Regions from separate parts of the Bradyrhizobium australafricanum genome, predicted to be linked through region 1. Evidence: predicted binding sites of a transcription regulator. Region 1 holds the regulator's gene; each other region holds the start of a gene.
What was found. The regulator PhoB, encoded in region 1, activates phosphate uptake and scavenging genes when phosphate is short. The targets are predictions, from matches to a motif close to TGTCATNNANCTGTCAT.
Positions count from the first base shown of each region.

Region 2: J6525_RS11755 (UDP-2,3-diacylglucosamine diphosphatase) is a predicted target of PhoB. The motif match lies at 3,118-3,134, and genes of this name have one in related genera.
Region 3: J6525_RS27145 (phospholipase C) is a predicted target of PhoB. The motif match lies at 4,116-4,132, and genes of this name have one in related genera.
Region 4: phnF (phosphonate metabolism transcriptional regulator PhnF) is a predicted target of PhoB. The motif match lies at 3,518-3,534, and genes of this name have one in related genera.

Region 1 covers NZ_JAGKJL010000048.1:38,092-43,890, forward strand. The annotation lists gene J6525_RS32855 (Hsp33 family molecular chaperone) at 1-221, opposite strand, end outside; gene argF (ornithine carbamoyltransferase) at 623-1,549, opposite strand; gene J6525_RS32865 (aspartate aminotransferase family protein) at 1,549-2,757, opposite strand; gene J6525_RS32870 (GcrA family cell cycle regulator) at 3,246-3,758, shown strand; gene phoB (phosphate regulon transcriptional regulator PhoB) at 4,002-4,712, opposite strand; gene phoU (phosphate signaling complex protein PhoU) at 4,858-5,574, opposite strand; gene pstB (phosphate ABC transporter ATP-binding protein PstB) at 5,681-5,799, opposite strand, start outside.
Region 2 covers NZ_JAGKJL010000010.1:102,926-108,724, forward strand. The annotation lists gene J6525_RS11735 (CHRD domain-containing protein) at 1-399, opposite strand, end outside; gene J6525_RS11740 (c-type cytochrome) at 565-1,494, shown strand; gene J6525_RS11745 (Lrp/AsnC ligand binding domain-containing protein) at 1,616-1,861, opposite strand; gene thiD (bifunctional hydroxymethylpyrimidine kinase/phosphomethylpyrimidine kinase) at 2,057-2,854, shown strand; gene J6525_RS11755 (UDP-2,3-diacylglucosamine diphosphatase) at 3,158-3,970, shown strand; gene J6525_RS11760 (glycosyltransferase family 4 protein) at 3,967-5,058, shown strand; gene J6525_RS11765 (threonine/serine dehydratase family protein) at 5,115-5,799, shown strand, end outside.
Region 3 covers NZ_JAGKJL010000034.1:57,090-62,888, reverse strand. The annotation lists gene hydA (dihydropyrimidinase) at 1-1,045, shown strand, start outside; gene J6525_RS27155 (alpha/beta fold hydrolase) at 1,091-1,975, shown strand; gene J6525_RS27150 (DUF1254 domain-containing protein) at 2,258-3,718, shown strand; gene J6525_RS27145 (phospholipase C) at 4,209-5,799, shown strand, end outside.
Region 4 covers NZ_JAGKJL010000025.1:19,560-25,358, reverse strand. The annotation lists gene phnD (phosphonate ABC transporter substrate-binding protein) at 1-795, shown strand, start outside; gene phnE (phosphonate ABC transporter, permease protein PhnE) at 879-1,763, shown strand; gene phnE (phosphonate ABC transporter, permease protein PhnE) at 1,760-2,608, shown strand; gene phnF (phosphonate metabolism transcriptional regulator PhnF) at 2,764-3,489, opposite strand; gene phnG (phosphonate C-P lyase system protein PhnG) at 3,618-4,079, shown strand; gene phnH (phosphonate C-P lyase system protein PhnH) at 4,084-4,692, shown strand; gene J6525_RS22415 (carbon-phosphorus lyase complex subunit) at 4,696-5,799, shown strand; gene J6525_RS22410 (alpha-D-ribose 1-methylphosphonate 5-phosphate C-P-lyase PhnJ) at 5,796-5,799, shown strand, end outside.

The DNA.
Region 1 (5,799 bases):
GTGGTGAGCACGATCGCCTCGCCGAGCAGCTTGCCGACCGCGGGCGGATAGTCGTGCTTGTGCAGGATCTCGTCGAGCGCGGGGCCGAGCCGGGTCAGCCGGCCGCGCAGGTCCAGCGCGCCGACCTCGAAGGCCAGCACGGCATCGTCGACCGGAACCGCTGAGGGCGCGCGAACCGGCGCCTCGGGCGTGATTTTGATGTCGGGGGATTGTGAAACCATGGCGCTCTATCTGGGGTCTCGGACCATGAAATAAAGGGGTTCACTAACGCGGATATCTCCGTCGTCCCTGCGAAAGCACTAGCGTATATACATATCCTCCGCAGTCTTTCCGGAGTCTTCTCAAAGAGTTGGCCGAAAACCGCAGAGAACTTACTCATCTGCACTAGGGTTGCGCCCGCCGATTTCGGCTCTCGCCTAGTAGCTAACCCCTTGATGATGAGTCGGTTTTCTAGCCTCGAAGAGATGTGTAAATGCCCTAGTGCGAAAGCAGGGACCCATAACCACCGATGTGAGTTGCTGCATTCAGCTGGTGACCCAGCCTTCGCAACAATTGACAGCGGTGGTTATGGTCCCGGGTCGCGCTTCGCTTGCCCGGGACGACAACGCTTACTGATCTACGACTACGCGACCGCGTCGAAACACCAGGCCAGAATGCCCTTCTGCGCATGCAGGCGGTTTTCCGCCTCGTCGAACACCACGGATTGCGGCCCGTCGATCACCTCGTCGGTGACCTCCTCGCCGCGATGCGCGGGCAGGCAGTGCATGAACAGTGCGTCCGGCTTGGCGAGCGACATCAGCTTGGCATTGACCTGATAGGGCCGCAGCACGTTGTGGCGGTGCTCACCCTCCTTGTCGCCCATCGACACCCAGGTGTCGGTGACGACGCAGTCGGCGCCGCGCACGGCGGCTTCCGGATCGGTGCCGAGCATGATCGGCGCGCCGGTCGCCTTGATCCAGTCGCGCATCGGCTTTTTCGGCGAGAGCTCCGGCGGGGTCGCGACATTGAGCTGGAACTTGAATCGCTCGGCGGCATGTGCCCAGGAGGCCAGCACGTTGTTGTCGTCGCCGGTCCAGGCCACGGTCTTGCCCTCGATCGAGCCGCGATTTTCCTCATAGGTCATGAGGTCGGCCATCACCTGGCAGGGGTGCGAGCGCCGGGTCAGGCCGTTGATGACGGGAACGGTGGCGTGCGCCGCGAGCTCGAGCAGCGCGTCATGGTTGAGGATGCGGATCATGATCGCATCGACATAGCGCGACAGCACGCGCGCGGTGTCAGCGATGGTCTCGCCGCGGCCGAGCTGCATCTCGGCGCCGGTCAGCATGATGGATTCACCGCCGAGCTGGCGCATGCCGACGTCGAACGACACCCTTGTGCGGGTCGACGGGCGCTCGAAGATCATCGCCAGCGTCTTGCCTTCGAGCGGCTTCCTGCCCTTCTCATGCGCCTTCAGCTTCGCCTTCATGGCGGCTCCGGCGGACAGCATGTTGCGCAGCTCGCCGAGCGGCAGCTCGTTGATATCGAGGAAGTGACGGACCGGCTTGCTCATTATCCAGCCACCTTCTTCGGCTGCGCCGCCGACAGCACAGAGCAGGCGCGCTCGAGCGCGGTGATCGACTGGTCGATCTCGGGCTCGGTCACGATCAGCGGCGCCAGGAACCGCACCACATTGTCGCCGGCGCCGACGGTGAGCAGCTTCTCGTTGCGCAGGGCGGCGATCAGGTCGCCCGACGGCACCACCGCCTTGACGCCGATCAACAGCCCCTCGCCGCGCACCTCCGACAGCACGCCGGGATAGCGGTCGACGACGGAAGCGAGCTTCTGCTTGAGCAGCAGCGACATCTTCTGCACATGCTCGAAGAAGCTGGGTTTCAGCATGACGTCGAGCACGGCATTGGCGGCGGCGACCGCGAGCGGATTGCCGCCGAAGGTCGAGCCGTGCGAGCCGGGCGCCATGCCGGCCGCAGCCTGTGCGGTCGCCAGCACCGCGCCGATCGGAAAACCGCCGCCGAGCGCCTTGGCCAGCGACATCACGTCCGGCGTGACGCCGGTGCGCTTGTAGGCGAACAGCTCGCCGGTGCGGCCCATGCCGGTCTGCACCTCGTCGAAGGCGAGCAGCAGGCCGTGCTCGTCGCACAGCGCGCGCAGCGCCTTGAAGAATGCCTGCGGCGCCGAGCGCACGCCGCCCTCGCCCTGCACCGGCTCGATCAGGATGCCGGCGGTGTGCGGACCGATCGCCTTCTTCACCGCCTCGATGTCGCCATGCGGCACCTGATCGAAGCCGTCCATCGGCGGGCCGAAGCCTTCGAGATATTTCGCCGAGCCGGTCGCCGCCAGCGTGCCCAGCGTGCGGCCGTGGAAGGCGCCCTCGAAGGTGATGATGCGGTAGCGCTCGCCATGGCCCTTGGAGAAGTGATAGTGGCGGACCAGCTTGATCACGCCCTCCATCGCCTCCGCGCCGGAATTGCAGAAGAACACGAAGTCGGCAAAGCTCTGCTCGCACAGCCGCGCGGCAAGCACCTCGCCGTCCGGGCTCTTGAACAGGTTCGACATGTGCCAGAGCTTGGTCGCCTGTTCCTGCAGCGCCTTGACCAGATGCGGATGCGCGTGCCCGAGCGCGTTGACCGCGACGCCCGAGGTGAAATCGAGATAGCGGTCGCCGTTGGTTGCGATCAGCCAGGCGCCCTCACCGCGCTCGAAGCCGAGATCGACCCTGGCGAAGACGGGGAGCAGATGCGACGTGGCAGCGTTGGTCATGGCGATCACTGACGGTTTTTAAGCCGACAATTGCCGCTGCGCCTTGACGCCAGCGCAGCAACGGCCAGCTTCGGAAAACAAAACGGCCGCCTTTGCGGGCGGCACGTGGCGGGCATTCTATGCTGCGGTCGGTAAGTGTCAATCGCCACGAAGTGGCCTTCCTGCAATGCGAAACGAGCGCAATCCGGAGCATTCCGGTGCGGTGGAAAAGCCTCATCGCGATGCTTAACTGTGTGGGAACATGTGGACGCACGGCCGCGGACTCTTGCGCCAGAGTCACGCCATATTGTAGCGTTTGGCCTGTCGGGTACGACATCTCGTGCGGCGGTACTGGACCCTCTAAGTAGCCTTCGTGTCTCGCGTAAACGTTCGGGCGCAACACCGTGCCCGGCGAGGGCTAAGGGATTCTGGCCGCAGGGATATTTGTCCAGATTGGCTCGCAGCGCCGCTCCAATGATTGGCCGGCGCTGCGCGAAGGGAAGAATGCGATGACTGTATTGACCTGGTCCGACGATCGCGTCGAGCAGCTGAAGAAACTCTGGGAGTCCGGCCTGTCGGCCAGCCAGATCGCGGCGGAACTTGGCAATGTGACGCGAAACGCCGTGATCGGCAAAGTGCATCGGCTCGGCCTCTCCGGCCGCGCCAAGGCACCCTCCACGGCCGCGCCGCGGCAGCGCAAGGCTCGCCCGGCCCAGCACATGATGCGGGTGGCGCGTCCGGTCTCGCGCGGCAACACCGCGCTGGCGCACGCCTTCGAGGTCGAGATGGAGCCCGATCCGATCTCCTACGACAATGTGGTGCCGATGAGCCAGCGGCTCTCGCTGCTCGAGCTCAACGAGGCCACCTGTCATTGGCCGGTCGGCGATCCCTCGAGCCCGGAATTCTTCTTCTGCGGCGGCAAGGCGCTCGCCGGCCTGCCCTATTGCGCGCATCACTCGCGCGTCGCCTACCAGCCCGCCGCCGATCGCCGCCGGCCGTCGGCGAAACCGCAGATCAAGTGAGCACTCGGGAAAACGACGGAAAACCTCAAAAACAAATCCCCGCGAAAGCGGGGATTTTTTTTGTGTGATCCGTAGCCCGGCTATATCACCAGCGTCGTCCCGGCGCAGGCCGGGACCCATAACCACGAATGGGTGTTGTTAGAAAGCCGTCTGGCCGCGTGCCGATTGCGCTGGCCGCGGCGTATGGGTCCCGGCTTGCGCCGGGACGACGTAGTGTTGCGGTTTATGAATGCCGCATGGCCGTTACGGCTGCGGCTCGGCCTTGGCAAAGCGGTCGTCGAGCGCGTAGCCGGCGCCGCGCACGGTGCGGATCGGATCCTGCTCGCGGCCCGGATTGAGCAGCTTGCGCAAGCGGCCGATATGCACGTCAACGGTGCGCTCATCGATGTAGATGTCGCGGCCCCAGACGCTGTCGAGCAGTTGCTCGCGGCTGAACACGCGGCCGGGATGCTCGAGGAAGAATTCGAGCAGGCGATACTCGGTCGGCCCGAGATCGATCGGACGGCCCGAGCGCGCCACGCGGCGCTTCTCGCGGTCGAGCTCGATGTCGCCGTAGGTCAGCACGGTCGCAAGCCGCTCCGGGCTGGCGCGGCGCAACAGGCCCTTCACCCGCGCCAGCAACTCCGGCACCGAGAACGGCTTGACGATGTAATCGTCCGCGCCGGTGGCAAGCCCGCGCACGCGCTCGCTTTCCTCGCCGCGCGCGGTCAGCATGATGATCGGAAGCTGCTTGGTCTCGGGCCGCGCCCGCAGGCGGCGGCACAGTTCGATGCCGGACAGGCCCGGCAGCATCCAGTCCAGCACCACGAGGTCGGGAACGCGCTCCTTCAGCCTTGTATCCGCATCGTCGCCGCGCCCCACCGTCTCGACATCGTAGCCTTCCGCATCGAGATTGTAGCGCAACAGCGTCGTCAGCGCTTCCTCGTCTTCGACTACCAGAATGCGTGCGCTCATCGGTTTAAGTTCTTTCTCTGTGGTGATCCGTTGCCCAGACGCAAACCGAAACGCTTACTTCCTTGAGCATAGTCCCCGCGGAAACGATTTTTCGCGAGGATCATCCAGTTTCGCTCTTGCCGGTTCCGTGCTTGCCGATCATGCCTCAGTTGCCCGGCACCGTGGTGGCAAAAGTGGTCATGTCGCCCTTCGGGCGCTTGTCGGTGATCTGCTGGCCCTCGATCATGTAGAACACGGTCTCGGCGATATTGGTGGCGTGATCGCCGATCCGCTCGATGTTCTTGGCGCAGAACATCAGATGGATGCAGAACGAGATGTTGCGCGGATCTTCCATCATGTAGGTGAGCAGTTCGCGGAACAGCGAGGTGCAGATCGCATCGACCTCCTCGTCGCCCTTCCAGACGTTCATCGCCGCCGGCAGGTCGTGCGCGGCGTAGGCGTCGAGCACCGACTTGACCTGCGACAGCACGAGGTCGGTCATGTGCTCGAGGCCGCGGATCAACTTCAGCGGCTGGAAATCGCTCTCCAGCGCCGCGACGCGCTTGCCCATGTTCTTGGCGAGGTCGCCGATCCGCTCGAGGTCGGTGGCGACGCGCATCGCGCTGACGATCTCACGCAGGTCGATCGCCATCGGCTGGCGGCGGGCGATCGTCAGCACCGCCCGCTCTTCGATGTTGCGCTGCAGATTGTCGATCTCGATGTCGGCGGCGACCACGCGCTTGCCGAGCGCGACGTCGCGACGGATCAGCGCGTCGACCGACTCGGTAATCATCCGTTCGACCAGGCCGCCCATCTCGGCGACCAGGCGGGTCAACTCCTGCAGGTCGCTGTCGAATGCCTTGGCGGTATGTTCAGAAGCCATCGCTTGTCTCCCTCAACCATGATCCCGGGGATCATGGCTTCGTGTCCTGAATTTTAGCATGACCTGATCGGAAAACCGGTTTCCACTTTTCCGGATCATGCGCCGGTCAACCGAACCGGCCGGTGATGTAGTCCTGGGTGCGCCGATCGCTCGGTGAGGTGAAGATCTTGTTGGTGTCGTCGAACTCGATCAGCTCGCCGAGATACATGAAGGCGGTCTTGTCGG
Region 2 (5,799 bases), on a different contig from region 1:
CTCGCCGCCCGGATTGGCCGCAGTGTGAACGTTGACATAGTACTTGCCGGCGAGCAGATCGGCGGCCTGCGCGTCGGTCAGCGTGGCGCTGCCTTCGACCGGGCTCGACGTCGCGTTCGGAATCGCGACTGCGACACCGGAATTCTTGCCGGCCTCGGCGGGGCCGTGGAAATGCGCGGCAGTGGCCGGACCCGAGAGGCCGGAATAGGTCAGCTTCCAGCTCAGCTTCTTGCTGGCGGCATCGTAGTCGATGTCGGCGGTGCCGGTGGCGGTGCTGGTATTCGGCGGCACTTCGCTCTTGCTATCCAGCTTCGCCGTGAACTTCTCGGCAAAGGCCGGACCGGCGAAGGCGATGGCGGCGCCGAGCGTCAGCGTGGCAAGCAAGGTCTTGTTCGACATGGTTCTCTCCCCTTTGACGGCACAGGATGGTTGCAATCTTCAAACAGCAGCTTTTCGGATTTATTCCCCAAATGATCGTGGGTGCGGCAAATTTGATGCGAGCTTGTCCGACTGGTTGCCATCATACTGGTCCATGAACTGACGCGACCAATGACGGATCGGTGAATGCTGCGACGAATTTTCCTCCTGGCGATTCTGGCCGGCGTAATCGGCTTTGGCGTGTTCTGGTGGCTGACGATCCCCGCGACCGTTGCCGCCGACGCGCTGCCTGCCTATCAGCCTGACCTGGCCAACGGCCTCACAACGTTCAATGCCGGGGGATGTTCCTCCTGCCATGCCGTGCCGAAGCAGGACGACCGCACGAGGCTCGGCGGCGGGCTCGCGATCACCTCGCCGTTCGGTACCTTCTATGCGCCGAACATCTCGCCCGACCCGAACGACGGCATCGGCCGCTGGAGCGAGGCCGATTTCGTCACCGCAGTCATGAAGGGCACTTCGCCATCGGGCGCGCACTATTTCCCGGCGTTTCCGTACCCGTCCTATCAGCACGCCAAGGTCAGCGATGTGCGCGACCTGTTCGCCTATCTGAAGACCTTGCCGCCGGTCGCCGGCAAGGTGCGCGACCACGATTTGCCGTTTCCGTTCAACATCAGGCGCAACGTCGGGGTCTGGAAATTCCTGTTCATGAACGGCAAGCCGTTCATCGCGGATGCAAGCCGCTCGGCGCATTGGTACCGCGGCGCCTATCTCGTCAACAGCTTCGGCCATTGCGCCGAGTGCCACAGCCCGCGCAACGTCCTCGGCGGCATCGTCACCGCGCAGCGCTTCGCCGGTGGTCCGAATCCGGAGGGCGAAGGCTGGGTGCCCAACATCACGCCGAGGGGGATCTCGGACTGGAGTGTGAAGGATATCGCCTATTTTCTCGAGAGCGGCCAGATGCCGGACGGCGATAGCGCCGGTGGGTCGATGGTGCGCGTGATCCGCAACACCTCGCAACTGTCGTCGTCCGACCGCGACGCGATCGCCGAGTACATCAAGTCGCTGCCGCCGGTCGAGGGACCGCCGAAGCCGGTCAAGAAGGAGAAGGAATCGTAAAGCGGGATGGGTTTGGTTGAATCGGCTCGCCGCGGTTTCGGTTCACCTCTCCCAAGGGAGAGGTGAACTTTCGACGCCGTTCAAGCTCGACCTAATCTCATCATGCTCTCGCGGGCGCGTCCTACTTCGCGCCGAACGCCTTGAAGGTGATGATCGTGAGGGTGTCCTGGATGCCCGGGATCACCTGAACCTTCTCGTTGATGAAATGGCCGATGTCGGTGTCGTGGTCGACGTAGAACTTGACCAGGAGGTCGTAGTTGCCCGCGGTGGAATAGATCTCGGACGCAATCTCGGCCTCCGCCAGTGCGTTGGCGACGGTGTAGGACTGGCCGAGCTTGCATTTGATCTGGACGAAGAAAGGAACCATCAAAGTCGTCTCCGGGGATTTCCGCGACTATAGGCCCAAAACGGGCGGCCAAGGCAAGGGGGCGAGGCAAGGGGTCAAGGCGAGGTCAACTTGCGGTAAAGTCAGGCGAACTTGCTGCCGATCGGCGGCCGGGCTAGGACAGGCCATGGTCTCGTTCGTGATGGTCTCATTCGTATCAACCGCCGGTGCTGCAAGATGACGCCGGTCGCGCTCACCATTGCCGGCTCGGACTCCTCGGGCGGGGCGGGCATCCAGGCCGACCTCAAGAGCTTTGCCGCGCTCGGGGTCTATGGCGCCTCCGCGATCACGGCGCTGACCGCGCAGAACACCATGGGGGTCAGCGGCATCTATCCGGTGCCCGCGTCATTCGTCACCGCCCAGATCGATGCAGTGTTCTCCGACCTCGAGGTCGGCGCGGTCAAGATCGGCATGGTGGCGCAGGCCGACACGATCGCTGCGATCGCCGATGGGCTGAGGCGCTGGGCGCCGCGCCATGTCGTGCTCGATCCGGTGATGGTCGCAACCTCCGGTGATCGGCTGCTTGCCGCCGAGGCGGTCGATGCGCTGAAGGTCCTGCTGTTTCCGCTGGCCTCGCTGATCACGCCGAACCTGCCGGAAGTGGCGGCGCTCTTGAACGAGCCGGTTGCCTCAAGCGAGGCCGACGTCGAGCGACAAGGCAGGCGATTGCTGGCGATGGGATGTCGCGCGGTGCTGGTCAAGGGCGGCCACGGCCACGGCGCCGAGAGCATCGACTATCTGATCGACGCCGAGCACAGCATCGCGCTGGCTGCGCCGCGGATTGCGACCGCCAATACGCATGGCACCGGCTGCTCGCTGTCCTCGGCAATCGCAGCAGGGCTCGCGAAGGGCGAGAGCATGGAGACCTCCGTGCGCAACGCCAAGGCCTGGATCACCGAAGCAATCGCCGAAGCCGATCGCTTCGCCGTCGGCCACGGCCATGGGCCGGTGCATCACTTCCACGGATATTACTGACGCTCTTGTAGCCCGGATGGAGCGCAGCGAAATCCGGGACCAGTTCATCCGCGGATGCAGAGCCCCGGATTGCGCTTCGCTCCATCCGGGCTACGCATTCGATCGCTTCGTTGTTCCATCGCGCTGTGCAGGCAACACAACGCCTCTTCCACACAGCCGCGACCGCCGATGTCGCCAGATTGTCGCACGCTGCTGTTATCCGCAGGGCAGGGGCGTGCTGCTGATTCTCGTTAACTGTTTGTGGGGCCTTGGGTCGCGGGGATCGTCATCGCCTTGTCACAGGAATCTGTTAGGTGCACAGGCATGGGAAGTGACTCCTTGAGTGAAGAAAGTCCCGAGCGGCACTTTCGCACTTTGTTTATCTCCGATGTCCATCTCGGAGCCCGCGGTTCGCAAGCCGACCGCCTGCTGGACTTCCTCCGCGCTCACGACGCTGACACGATCTACCTCGTTGGTGATATCGTCGACGGCTGGGCGCTGAAGTCGAACTGGTACTGGCCGCAGACCCATAACGATTTCGTGCAGAAGATGCTGCGCAAGGCGCGCAAGGGCGCCAAGGTGATCTACGTCCCGGGCAACCACGACGAGTTCCTGCGCAAATATTACGGCACGCATTTCGGCGGCATCGACGTGGTGGAGAACACCGTTCACACCGGCGCCGACGGCAAGCGCTACCTCGTGATCCACGGCGACATTTTCGATCTCGTGGTGCAGAACGCGCGCTGGCTCGCCCATCTCGGCGACAAGGCCTACGACTTCGCGATCCAGATGAATCGCTTCGTCAACTTCTTCCGCAAGATGTTCGGCGTGCCGTACTGGTCGCTGTCGCAATGGGCCAAGCTGAAGGTCAAGAAGGCGGTGAACTATATTGGCGCGTTCGAGGCGACGCTTGCCGGCGAGGCGCGGCGCCACGGCTGCGACGGCGTGATCTGCGGCCACATCCACTACGCGACGATTCATGACGAGCACGGCATCCGCTACATGAATTGCGGCGACTGGGTGGAGAGCTGCACCGCGCTCGCCGAGCATGAGGACGGCCATTTCGAGATCATCACCTGGACCGACCCGGTGCGCCGGATCGCGCCGGTTCCGCGAGTGACGGCACGCGCTGCATGACGCATATCCTGGTCGCGACCGATGCGTGGCATCCCCAGGTCAACGGGGTTGTCCGCACGCTGACCATGATGGCACAGGCGGCGAAATCGCTCGGCGTCGAGGTGAGCTTCCTGACGCCGGACGAGTTCCGCACCTTCGCGATGCCGAGCTATCGCGATCTCCGGCTGGCGCTGCCCTACCGGGCCAAGGTCGCAAGTCTGATCGAGGCGGCGAGGCCCGACAGCATCCATATCGCGACCGAGGGCCCGATCGGGCTTGCGGTGCGCCGCTATTGCCGCAAGCGCGGCCTGCCGTTCACGACGAGCTTCCATACCCGCTTCCCCGAATACGTCTCGGCGCGGACGCCTGTCCCGGAAGCCTGGGTGTGGCGGGCGCTGCGCTGGTTCCACCGGCCGAGCCGGGCGGTGATGGCGGCGACCCCGGCGCTGGCAGCCGAGTTGCGTCAGCGCGGCTTCCGCAACGTGGTGCTGTGGTCGCGCGGCGTCGATACTGCGCTGTTCCATCCGCGCGACGTCGATCTCTGCCTGCCGCAGCCGGTCTATCTCAGCGTCGGCCGGGTGGCGGTGGAGAAGAATCTCGAGGCCTTCCTCGATCTCGATCTGCCGGGAACCAAGGTCGTGGTCGGCGACGGCCCGGCGCGGGCGGCGCTGGAGCGGAAATATCCAGACGCTGTGTTCCTCGGCGCCCGTCATGGGGAAGAATTGGCTGAGATCTACGCCGCGGCCGATGTGTTCGTTTTCCCGAGCCGTACCGATACGTTTGGTCTGGTGCTGCTTGAAGCGTTGGCGAGCGGCCTGCCGGTTGCCGCTTTTCCGGTCACCGGTCCCCGCGACGTGATCGGCGCAGCGCCGGTCGGCGTGCTCGACGAGGATTTGCGCCATGCCTGCCTGGAGGCGCTCAGCATCCCGCGGCAGGCCTGCGTCGATTTCGCCGCGCTCCACACCTGGCAGGCGTCGGCCCGGGTGTTCATCGATCGCTGCATGAACGTCCGCCCCGCGCCGCCGGACGGCGAGGGCGAGGCGCTCGAATTCGGTGCCGAAGAGCACCATTTTGTGGCTCTGCCGGCGACCCAGCCGATCTCACGCTAGTCAGGTCACGCTAAAGCGTCTTGCCCGCCAGCCCGGCGCCGCGATACAAATCGCGAATGACGGACACCGTTCTCAATCCACCCGTCGCTGCCGCGGACATCGATGCCGCCGCGAGGGTGGTCGCGCCGTTCGCGGTGCGCACGCCGCTCCTGACCTTCCCCGTTCTCAACGAACGCGTCGGCAGCCAGGTCTTCCTCAAGCCCGAAATGCTGCAGCGGACCGGCTCGTTCAAGTTTCGCGGCGCTTTCAACAAGCTCGCCTCGATCCCGCAGGACAAGCGGAGCGGCGGCGTCGTCGCGTTCTCCTCGGGCAACCACGCCCAGGGCGTCGCCGCGGCGGCCAAGATCCTCAACATGCAGGCGACCATCGTGATGCCTGCGGACTCGCCGATCACCAAGCGCGAGCGCACCAAATCCTATGGCGCCGAAGTCGTGCTCTACGACCGTGATCGCGACGACCGCGAGGCGATCGCCAACGGCATTGCCGGCAAGCGCGGCGCGACCTTGGTGCGTCCCTACGACGATCCCTTCGTGATCGCGGGCCAGGGCACCGCCGGCCGCGAGATCGCCGAGGACATGGCTGCGCTCGGACTGACGCCCGACATCGTGGTCGCGCCGGCTTCGGGTGGCGGATTGATCGCGGGCGTTGCGACCGCGGTGAAGGCGAAATATCCGCAGGCCCAGGTGATCGTCGCCGAGCCCGCGGGCTACGACGATCATGCCCTTTCGCTCAAGGTCGGCC
Region 3 (5,799 bases), on a different contig from region 1:
CTTCCATCTCATCCTCACCGATCCGACCGAGCATGTGCTGGGCCAGGAGCTGCCGGCCCTGGTCGAGGACGGCTACACCTCGCTCAAGGTCTTCATGACCTATGAGGGCCTCGCGCTGTCGGACCGCGAGCTGCTCGAGACCATGTCGGTCGCACGCGAGACCGGCGCCATGCTGATGGTGCATGCAGAGAATTTCGACGCCATCCGCTTCCTGACCGACCGGCTCGAACGGACCGGTAACACCGCACCGCGCTTCCATGCGACCTCACGGCCGATCCCGGTCGAGCGCGAGGCCACCCATCGCGCGATCTCGCTGTCCGAGCTCGTCGACGTGCCGATCATGATCGTGCATGTCTCGAACCGCGAGGCGATGGACGAAATCCGGCGCGCGCAGCAGCGGGGCTTGCGGGTGATGGGCGAGACCTGTCCGCAGTACCTCATGCTGACCGAAAAGGATCTCGATCAGCTCAACATGGAAGGCGCAAAATACGTCTGCTCGCCGCCGCCGCGCGACGTCGCCAGCCAGCAGGCCTGTTGGGAAGGGCTGCAGCAGAAGGTGTTCTCGGTGTTCTCGTCGGACCATTGTCCGTTCCGGTACGACGACACGCAAGGCAAGCTTGCGCCGAAGGGACGCACCAGCTTCCGCTGGGTGCCGAACGGAATCCCGGGTGTGGCGACACGGCTTCCGATCCTGTTTTCCGAAGGCGTGGTGAAGGGGCGGATCGACCTCAACAGCTTTGTCGCCTTCAGCGCCACCAACCACGCCAAGATCTACGGCCTCTATCCGCGCAAGGGTACCATCGCGGTCGGCTCGGATGCCGACATCGCGCTGTGGGACCCGAAGCGCAAGGTGACGATCCGCCACGAGCTGATCCACGACGGCGCGGACTACACGCCCTATGAAGGGCTCGAGGTCACGGGCTGGCCGGTGCTGACCATGGTGCGCGGCAAGGTCGTCGTCGATAACGGTGCGCTCGTTGGCGGCAAGGACCACGGCACCTATCTGCCGCGCGCCAAGCCGCCGAAGGCCGCGACCATTCCGTAACGCGACCATCCCGTAACAAGCAAAGAGAGAAGGCGGGAGATCAACATGCCCTATGCTGTGACAGACGACGGAGTGCGGCTTTATTTCGAGGAGACCGGATCGGGGCATCCGGTGATCCTGGTTCACGAGTTCGCCGGCGACCTGCGCAGCTACGAGCCGCAGATGCGGCACTTCGGCAAGCGTTTCCGGACCATCGCGTACAATGCGCGCGGCTTCCCACCGTCCGATGTGCCGGAGCAGGTCTCGTCCTATTCGCAAGCGCGCGCCGCCGACGATATCCTGGCGGTGCTCGATCACATCGGCGCGCCGAAGGCGCATATCGTTGGTCTGTCGATGGGCGGCTTTGCGACGCTGCATTTCGGATTACGTCACCCTGATCGGGCGCTGTCGCTATGCATCGGTGGCTGCGGTTACGGCGCCGAGCTCGACAAGCGCGAGACGTTTCGCGCCGAGGCCGACGTGATCGCGGGCATGATCCGCAAGGAGGGCATGCCGGCGTTCGCCGAGCGCTACGCCTACGGGCCGACGCGCGTGCAGTACGAGAACAAGGACCCGCGCGGCCACGCCGAGTTCAAGACCATGCTGGCCGAGCATTCGGCGGTGGGATCGGCCAACACCCAGCAGGGCGTGCAGAAGGAGCGTCCCTCGCTCTACACGCTGGTCGACGAGATGAAGCGCATCAATGTGCCGACGCTGATCATCACCGGCGATGAGGATTGGCCGTGCCTGCTGCCGGGCATCCTGATGAAGCAGAGCATCCCGTCGGCCGCGCTCGCGGTGATGCCGAACTGCGGCCACGCCATCAACATCGAGGAGCCCGACGAATACAACCGGATCGTCGGCGATTTTCTGGCGCAGGTCGAGAGCGGCCGTTGGCCGCAGCGCGATCCCAGAGCGGTCAGTGCCTCGATCACCGGGATGAAGGATTAGTCCCCCGGACTCATTAAGGCGCAGCCATAGTCTGATTGCCGCTGGTTGAGCGAAGACAAGGTAGCTGGCGGCAAAACCTTCAAGGTTCATCTCGACAGCTACACTTTCCAGGCATTCCGGAAGGGTGACAGTCGCAAGACGCAGCTGAAACCCACCATTGATCTAAATCAATTCAGATGGCGAAATGTCTGCGGCAGGTTGTGTCGCGTGGGGCCGGTGTCGTGCTCAGGTCCCGGCCGGTGGCGCGCGCTGCCGTCCGTCATATTGGAATGGGAGTGTTTGATGCAAAGGCGATCGGCCCAGAGCCCGCACAGGGTGACGAAGCGCGATTTTCTGCGATCTGCCGCGTTGGCGGCGATTACGGCAACCGCCAGCAGTTCAACCTGGGCTCAGTCCGAGCGTCCGGGATTCTTCAAAGCCAAGGACATCGCCGAGGCCGGCTTCATCTACGGCCTGCCGATGGTGATGTCCTATGGCGTCATGTACGAATACGCCGTGGACAAGTCGTCAGGACAGTACAAGGCGCCGTTCAATACGCTGGTCAACGAGGCCCGCGTTTACACCTACGAAGATACCGCCATCGTCACGCCCAACAGCGACACGCCGTATTCGTTTGCGTGGTTGGACCTGCGGGCCGAGCCCATCGCCATTTCGGTGCCGGCGGTCGATCCCAAGCGCTACTATTCGCTGCAGCTGAACGACCTTAATACGTATAATTTTGGCTATGTCGGCACGCGCGCGACGGGCAGCGATGCGGGAAGTTATCTGGTCGCCGGCCCGCGATGGACTGGCACGACGCCGGCCGGCATCAAGAGGGTGTTCCGGTCGACGAGCGATTTCTGCCTGGCACTCTTCCGGACCCAGCTGTTCGATCCGGCCGATATTGAGGCCGTCAAGAAAATTCAGGCCGGCTACAAGGCGCAGCCGCTCTCCAGCTTCCTGAATCAGCCGGCGCCTGCGCCTGCGCCGGCGCCTTCTTTCCCCAAATTCGAGAAGGATCTCGTCCGCACCGAGTTCTTCGAATATCTGGACTTCACGCTTCAATTCGCACCGGCCCTGCCGGAAGAACGCTGGATCCGCGAGCAACTGGCGCGGATCGGCGTGGGGCCAGGGAAGAGCTTCGATTTCCGCAGCCTGTCGCTGGAAGACAAGGCGGAGATCCTGCTTGGCATGAAGGAGGGCGAGCGCAAGGTCAGCGAGACCGTTGCGAGCCTCGGCGAGGACATCAACGGCTGGCGCGTCAGCGCGTCGTTCGGTGACGCCGCATTCTTTCATGGCGACTGGCTCTTGCGCGCGGCAGCCGCAAAGGCCGGCATCTATGGCAACGACGCGGTGGAGGCCATGTATCCTCTGGGCAAAGTGGATGCCGAGGGCAAAGAACTCGACTGCTCGAAGTCGAGCTACACGCTTACCTTCCCGGCGGAGCAGCTGCCGCCGGTCAACGCCTTCTGGTCGGTTACGATGTATGACGGCAAGACGCAGCTTTTGGTGAAGAACCCGATCAACCGCTACCTGATCAACTCGCCGATGCTGCCGCACATGAAGCGCGGCTCTGACGGTTCGCTGACGATCTACGTCCAGAGCAAATCTCCGGGAGCGGACAAGGAGGCAAACTGGCTGCCGGCGCCGGATGGCCCGGTCTATGTGGTGATGCGACTGTACTGGCCGAAAACCACACCGCCATCGATTCTGCCGGCAGGCGAAGGGGCGTGGAAACCTCCCGGCTTCATGCGCGTGTCCTAGCGTCGGTCTCATATCCGCCGGATGCGCCCGCGCCGAAGCGCGGCCCCCCACAAGACCAAGCATCCGCGCTTTTCGGGACACATCCCCGGAAGGCGCGGATTTATTTTGGGCGTGAGCAGCCGCGATTGCCGGCGGTGCATGACTTGTTCACATGATTGCTGACTGCTGCCGTCATCTTCAACGCGATCCCCTCAATTCTATGTCTTCTCTTCTGACCGAAGCCGCGTCCACGGATAGCCGCTCTGCGTCAGAGGCCTGACGCCTGCCATGCGCGCAAAGATTGATCCCCCGACGCTCGCTGCAAGCCGACGTGAACATCAGCGCGCATCATCATTCGTCGCATTCATTCGATCGACACAGCGCTGTCATCGGCGATGGATAACTTGTCGCAGGTCGACGTCATAAATCCTTCAAAAATAAAAGGGGCACTACGGTGAAAGCCAAATTTCTTTCGACGGTCGGAGTCTGTCTGGTTGCTGCCGCTGCGGTGATGTGCAGCGCCGCCGCGCAGGACGACAACAAGGGCAATAACGGCCACGATCATCATCCGCACGACATCCACACTCAAACGCCGATCAAGCACCTCGTCGTCATCTTCAACGAGAACCGCTCGTTCGATCACTACTTCGCAACCTACCCGGTTGCAACCAACCCGACCGGCTCGATTCCGTTCACGGCGAAGCCGCATACGCCGAAGGTCAACAATCTCGCCAGCGCCAATCTGTTGACCAACAACCCGAACACCAATCCGGCCAACGGCACCGGCGCAACCAATCCGTTCCGCCTCGACCGCACCCAGGCCAACACCAAGTCGCAGAACCACGCCTATACGCCCGAGCAGCAGGCGGTCGACAACGGCAAGGAAGACCTGTTTCCGAAATTCACTGGTCGCGGCACCGCCGGCGGCGTCGGCGCCTTCGGCACCAACGGGCAGGTGATGGGCTATTTCGACGGCAACACCGTCACCGCGTTCTGGAATTACGCCCAGAACTTCGCGATGAGCGACAACAGCTGGACCGACACCTTTGGTCCGTCGACGCCCGGCGCGCTGGAGGTGATCTCCGGCCAGACCAACGGCGCGCAGAACATCGTCGGCTCGTCATCGTCGATCGCCGACGGCCAGGGCGGCCTGACGCTGATCGGTGATACCGACCCTGCCTACGATGCCTGCTCGAGCACGACGAGCCAGGTCTTGATGACCAGCAAGAACATCGGCGACCTGCTCAACGCCGAGCAGATCAGCTGGGGCAGCTTCATGGGCGGCTTCGACCTGACGCTCAAGAACAGCAACGGCACCACCAACTGCGGCCGCAGCACGTTCTCGAGCAACGTCAACGGCACCGTCGTGGACTACATCCCGCACCACGCCTGGTTCCAGTACTACAAGTCGACCGCCAACCCGACCCATGCGCGGCCGAACTCGGTGAATGCGGTCGGACACACTTACGTGCCCGGCAGCAAGACGCTCGATCCGGCCAATCACGCCTACGATCTCGAGGACTTCTATGCTTCGGTGAAGGCCGGCAACTTCCCGGCCGTCTCCTACATCAAGATGCCGGCCTATCAGGACGGTCATCCCGGCAACTCCGATCCGCTCGACGAGCAGGCCGGCAATGTCGAGCTGATCAACTTCCTGCAGAAGCAGAAGGAGTGGGGCGAGACCGCCGTCATCATCACCTATGACGACTCCGACGGCTGGTACGACCACCAGCACCTTGCACCGATCAGCGCCTCGTATGATCCGACCGCCGACCAGGTCAACGGTCCCGGCCAGTGCGGCCGCGGTATCGGCAAGCAGACGCAGCCGAACGGCCTCAACGGCCAGCCGGTGAACGGCCGCTGCGGTCCCGGTACGCGCGTCCCGTTCCTGGTGATCTCGCCCTTCGCCAAGCGGAATTACGTCAGCCACACCCGCATCTCGCAGGCGTCCGTGGTGCGCTTCATCGAGGACAACTGGCTGCACGGCCAGCGTCTCGGCGGCGGCTCGTTCGACGACAACGTCGAATCGATCGCCGACATGTTCGACTTCGAGCGCGGCCACGGCCAGGATCACGAGTACCGGCAGGACACGCTGTTCCTCG
Region 4 (5,799 bases), on a different contig from region 1:
GAGCGCTGGACGCCGTTCGTGGCGTATCTGTCGAAGGAGCTCGGCGTGAAGGTCACGCTGCGCATCGCCAACGACTATGCGGCCGTCATCGAAGGCCAGCGCGCCGGCAACATCCAGATCGCCAGCTACGGCTCGGCCTCGTTCTCTCGCGCGCGCCTGACCGGCGTCAAGACCGACGCGTTCGCCAACGATATGAACGCCGACGGTTCCACCGGCTATTACTCGGTGTTCTTCGTCAAGGCGTCGAGCCCGTACAAGACCGTCGAGGACCTGAAAGGCAAGAATCTCGGCCTGGTCGATCCGAACTCGACGTCCGGCAACAACGTGCCGCGCTTCGAACTGAACAAGATGGGCATCGCGAACGCCGAAGGCTATTTCGGCAAGGTCGTGTTCACCGGCAGCCACGAGAACGCCGTTCTGGCGCTGTCGCAGGGAACCGTTGATGTGGCCGCCAACCAGTGGACCAATGAGGACGATTCCACGCTCGCCCAGATGCTGACCAAGGGCATGCTGAAGAATGCCGACGGCTCGGCGATGAAGAAGGATGACTTCCGCATTATCCACAAGTCGGCGCTGATCATCAACGGCCCCTATGCGTACAACACCGATCTTCCGGAGGACCTGAAGGCTGCGATCGCAAAGGCCTTCTTCGACGCACCGACCAAGGACAAGGCCGCCTTCGACCGTCTGTCCGACGGTCAGAAGAAGGGCTTCCATCCCGCCACCACCAAGGATTGGGACGGCACCATCGAGCTGATCAAGTTCGTCGACGGTTTGCGCAAGAAGGCGAGCTGATCGCACGCCTGAGGTCACGAGGGCCGGGCGTATAGCCCGGCCCTTTCTCTCCACTCAACTCCGAACCGGACTGGCACGCGTCGATGGCGACCGCCGTATCCATTCTTCCAGCGCAGCAACTGGCGACGCTGGAGGACGCCTATCGCAAGTCCGTCGCACGCAAGCGGTTGAAGGCCGCGCTGGCAACGGCGGCATTCTGCGCGGTGCTGGTGATCGCGGCGTTCGGCGCGGAAGTGAACCTGCGCACGCTGTTCACCTATTTCGGCAATTTCGTCAGCTATTTCGATCGCATCCTGACGCTGGATTCCGGCGCGCGGGTCTGGACCGATCCCGCCGAATGGTTCTGGGGTTGGCATAAGTGGCTGAAGATGCTCGGCGAGACGATCCTGATCAGCTATGTCGGCACGCTGACGGGTGCGGTGCTCGCCTTCGCGCTCAATTTCTTCGCGGCCCAGAATACGTCGCCGGGCCCATGGGTACGTTTCACGATCCGCCGCCTGCTGGAATTCGCGCGCACCGTTCCCGGCATCGTGTTCGCGCTGATCTTCGTGATCGCGTTCGGCCTCGGGCCGATGGCCGGCATGCTGGCGATCGCGATCCACACCACCGGGGCGCTCGGCAAGCTGTTCGCCGAGATCGTCGAGAATGCCGACATGAAGCCGGTCGAGGGCATCCGCTCCACCGGCGCGAGCTGGCTGTCCTGCATGCGCTTTGCCGTGCTGCCGCAGGTCTCGGCCGGCTATGCCAGCTATGCGCTGCTGCGCTTCGAGATCAACGTCCGCGAGGCGTCGGTGATGGGCTTCGTCGGCGCCGGCGGCATCGGCCAGGAGCTGGTGGTCGCGATCCGCAAGTTCTACTATTCCGACGTCAGCGCCATCCTCATCACCATCATCGTCACCGTCTTCATCATCGACATCTCGACCGGCTGGCTGCGCGGCCGGCTGTTCGGCAAGGAGACCCGTCGATGAGCCAGATGCCGAGGCCGGACACCACGGAACTGCGCGCGAAGTACCCCGACGTCTTCGAACGTCCCGCATCGGCACGGTTGGCGATGCCGGCCATGATCGCGGCGGCGCTCGCGATCTTCGTGTTCGGACTGGTTGATCTCGATTTCTCGCCGTCCAGGCTGATCGCGGGCCTCGGCCAGCTCGGCTGGATCACCATGCTGATGCTCCCGCCGAATCCGGGCTCGTCGTTCCCGCTCTACATGCAGGCGCTCGGCGAGACGCTGTCGATCGCGGTGCTCGGCACCACGCTTGCCGCGCTGCTGGCGCTGCCGGTCAGCCTGCTGGCGGCGCGCAACATCATCCCCTCGAACCTGATCCGCTTTCCGGTGCGCCGCTTCCTGGACTCGATCCGCGGCGTCGATACGCTGATCTGGGCGCTGGTCTGGATCAACGTCGTCGGTCTCGGCCCGTTCGCCGGTGTGCTCGCGATCATGGTGTCGGACTTCGGCGCGTTTGGAAAGCTGTTCTCGGAGGCGATCGAGGCGGCGGATCGCAAGCAGGTCGAGGGCATCCGCGCGTCCGGCGGCAACGCGCTGCACGAGATCCGCTTCGGCCTGCTGCCGCAGGTGCTGCCCGTGATCGCCGGGCAGGTGCTCTACTTCATCGAGTCGAACACCCGTTCGGCCACCATCATCGGCATCGTCGGCGCCGGCGGCATCGGGCTGCAGCTCGCCGAGCAGATCCGCGTGCTGGAGTGGCAGAAGGTGTCGTTCCTGATCCTGATGATCCTGATCGCGGTCGCCGCGATCGACTTCATCTCGAGCAAGCTGCGCTTTGCGATCATCGGCCAGCGCGCCGTGGTGTAGCTTCTCTTTCGCCTCTCCCGCGCGCGGGGGGAGGCCGGAATTTTCGCGCAGCGCAAATTCCGGGTGAGGGGGACTCACAGCTTCCAGGATTCGCGGAGACAGCCCCTCACCCCAACCCTGTCCCCGCAAGAGCGGGGCGAGGGAGCAGAAGCACGTCAGCCGTTCTCGACCAGAAACTCGACGCGCTCGGCGGCGAAGCGCGAGCGCTTGGTCACCAGCGGCTGGTCCAGCATGTCGACGTCAGTGGCGTCGACCACCAGCACCGGCCGTCCCAGCGGCAGGTCGAGCCGCGCGGCGTCGGTCGCATCGACGATCGCCGCGGTGATGCGGGTCGAGGCGCGATGGTAGTCCTTGACGCCGTAATGTCCGAGCAGCTTCGTCATCGAGCGGACGTTGGCGAACACGCTGCCGGCATCGGGAAACCGCTCGGCCGACAGCCAGGTGGTGGAAACGCAGATCGGCGTCCGGTCGGCGAGCCGCACCGCTTCGATCCGGATCAGCGGCGCACCGATCTTCAGCCCCAGCTCGCGTGCGATCTCGCGATTGGCGGTGTCGCTGCTCGCATCGATCAGCTGGCCGCGCGGCTCGTGGCCGCCGGCGCCGACGATCTCGGAAAACCGCGTGCGTGAGCGCAAGGGATAGGCGAGGCGCTGGGCTTCGACATAGGTGCCGCTGCCGCGTTCCGCGCGCACCAGGCCGCGCTCGGCCAATGCGGCGAGCGCCCGCCGCACGGTGTGGCGGTTGACCCGGTACGTCTCGGCGATCTCCATCTCGCCGGGCAGCTTTTCGCCGGCGGCGAAGCGGCCGTCAGCGATGCCGCGCTCGATGCCGTCGGCGACCTGCCGCCACAAGGCGACGCCGGAACTTTCCTGCATGCTCATGGCGCGGTGATACCAGAAATCCTTGGTTTGTCACGAAACAGTCATGGCGCTCCGCTATCAAGTTGTCTAGTATCATAGACAACTTGATGCAAGCAAGGTTGCCCAAAGGTTTGCCCATGAGTTCGACCATGAGTTCGACCGGACCAAACAGCAAACAGGCCCAGCGCAAGGCCGCGATGACGGTGCTGGCGCACGCCGCCGCTGCTGACATCGCCGGCAGGCTGGCGGCGGTCGCGTTGCCCGCGCATGAGAACCTGCGCGAGCCGGAAAACGGCCTTGTGATGATGCGCGGGCGGATCGGCGGCGACGGTGCGCCGTTCAATCTCGGCGAGGCGACGGTGTCGCGCGCGGCGGTGCGGCTTGCGACCGGCGAGGTCGGCTTCGGCTACACGCTCGGCCGCGACGCGCGGAAGGCGCAGATGATCGCACTGTGCGACGCCATGGTGCAGTCGGCGGAGCTGTCCGGCGAGGTGGAGGCCAAGGTGATCGCGCCGCTGCGCGTCGCCATGAACGCCGAACGCGGCCGCAAGGCGGCGGAAACCGCGGCGACGCGGGTCGATTTCTACACGATGGTGCGCGGTGAGGGATGATGCAATGACGACGATTGCCGAAATGCCCGCGGGCTTTGCCGACAAGGTGCTGTCGGCGCAGTCGACTTTCCGTTCCGTGATGGATGCGATGGCGCGCCCGGGCAGCGTGCAGCGCGTCGCCGCGAGCGTCGGAACACCGGCCGGCATGATGCGCGGCTCGGCCGCGATCGCGCTGACGCTGTTCGATCACGACACGCCGATCTGGCTCGATGGCGCGATGTCGGCGACGCCTGACGTCGCCCGCTGGCTGAAGTTTCACGCCAGCGCACCGGTGATCACCGATTCCTCGATCGCGAGCTTCGCTTTGATCGGCGATGCCGCGAGCCTGCCGGCGCTCGATCGCTTCGCATTCGGCAGCAGCGAAAATCCTGACCGGTCGACAACACTGATCCTGCAGGTCGACAGCCTGACGCAGGGGCCGGCCTTCGAGCTGAAGGGGCCGGGCATCGACGGCAGCGCCGTGCTGCAGGCGATGCTCAAGCCGCGCGACCTGTTCCAGCGGCTTGCGATCAACGAAGCCCTGTTCCCGCGCGGCATCGATGTCGTGCTGGTCCATGACGATGCCATTGTGGCGATCCCGCGCACCACGCGGCTGATCGCAAGCGGAGTGTGAGCGATGTATGTAGCCGTCAAGGGAGGCGAGCGCGCCATCGAGAACGCCCATCAGCTGCTCGCGCATGAGCGGCGCGGCGACCGCGACGTACCCGAGGTGACGCTGGCACAGATCTCCGAGCAGCTCGCGCTCGGCGTCGACCGCGTGATGACCGAAGGTTCGCTCTACGACCGCGAGCTCGCGGCGCTCGCGATCAAGCAGGCGCGCGGCGACATGATCGAGGCGATCTTCCTGGTCCGTGCCTTCCGCGCCACGCTGCCGCGCTTTGGCGCCACCGAGCCGGTCAACACCGGCGAGATGCAGGTGCGGCGGCGGATCTCCTCGACCTTCAAGGACGTTCCGGGCGGCCAGATCCTGGGGCCGACCTTCGACTACACCCATCGCCTGCTCGATCCGCAGCTCGCGGAAGGCTTTGTGCCGGAGCAGCCGGCAACCGCGGACGCCTCGCAGGCAGCCACGCCGCGGGTGACCGACATTCTCGGCCGCGATGGCCTGATCGAATCCTCGCCGCAGGCAGATAGCGACACGCCGGTCGGCGACCTAACGCGCGAGCCGCTGAGCTTTCCGGTCGACCGCGATTTGCGGCTGCAGAATCTGGCGCGCGGCGACGAGGGCTTCCTGCTCGCGCTCGGCTACTCGACGCAGCGCGGCTACGGCCGCAATCACCCGTTCGCCGGCGAGATCCGCTTCGGCGAGGTCGAGGTCGAGTTCTTCGCCGAGGACGCGGGCTTTGCCGTGCCGCTCGGCTCGATCGAATTGACCGAGTGCCAGATGGTCAACCAGTTCAAGGGCTCGACCACCGAGGCGCCGTGCTTCACCCGCGGCTATGGCCTCGCCTTCGGGCAGAGCGAGCGCAAGACCATGTCGATGGCGCTGGTCGATCGCGCGCTGCGTGCGCGTGAGCTCGGCGAGGAGGCGGCGGCGCCGGCGCAGGACGAGGAGTTCGTGATGTCGCACTCCGACAATGTCCAGTCGACCGGCTTCGTCGAGCACCTCAAGCTGCCGCACTATGTCGACTTCCAGTCCGAGCTCGGCCTGTTGCGCAAGCTGCGGCAGGAGTTCGCGGAAGCCAACGAAGCGGTGGAAATGCAGGAGGCCGCGGAATGA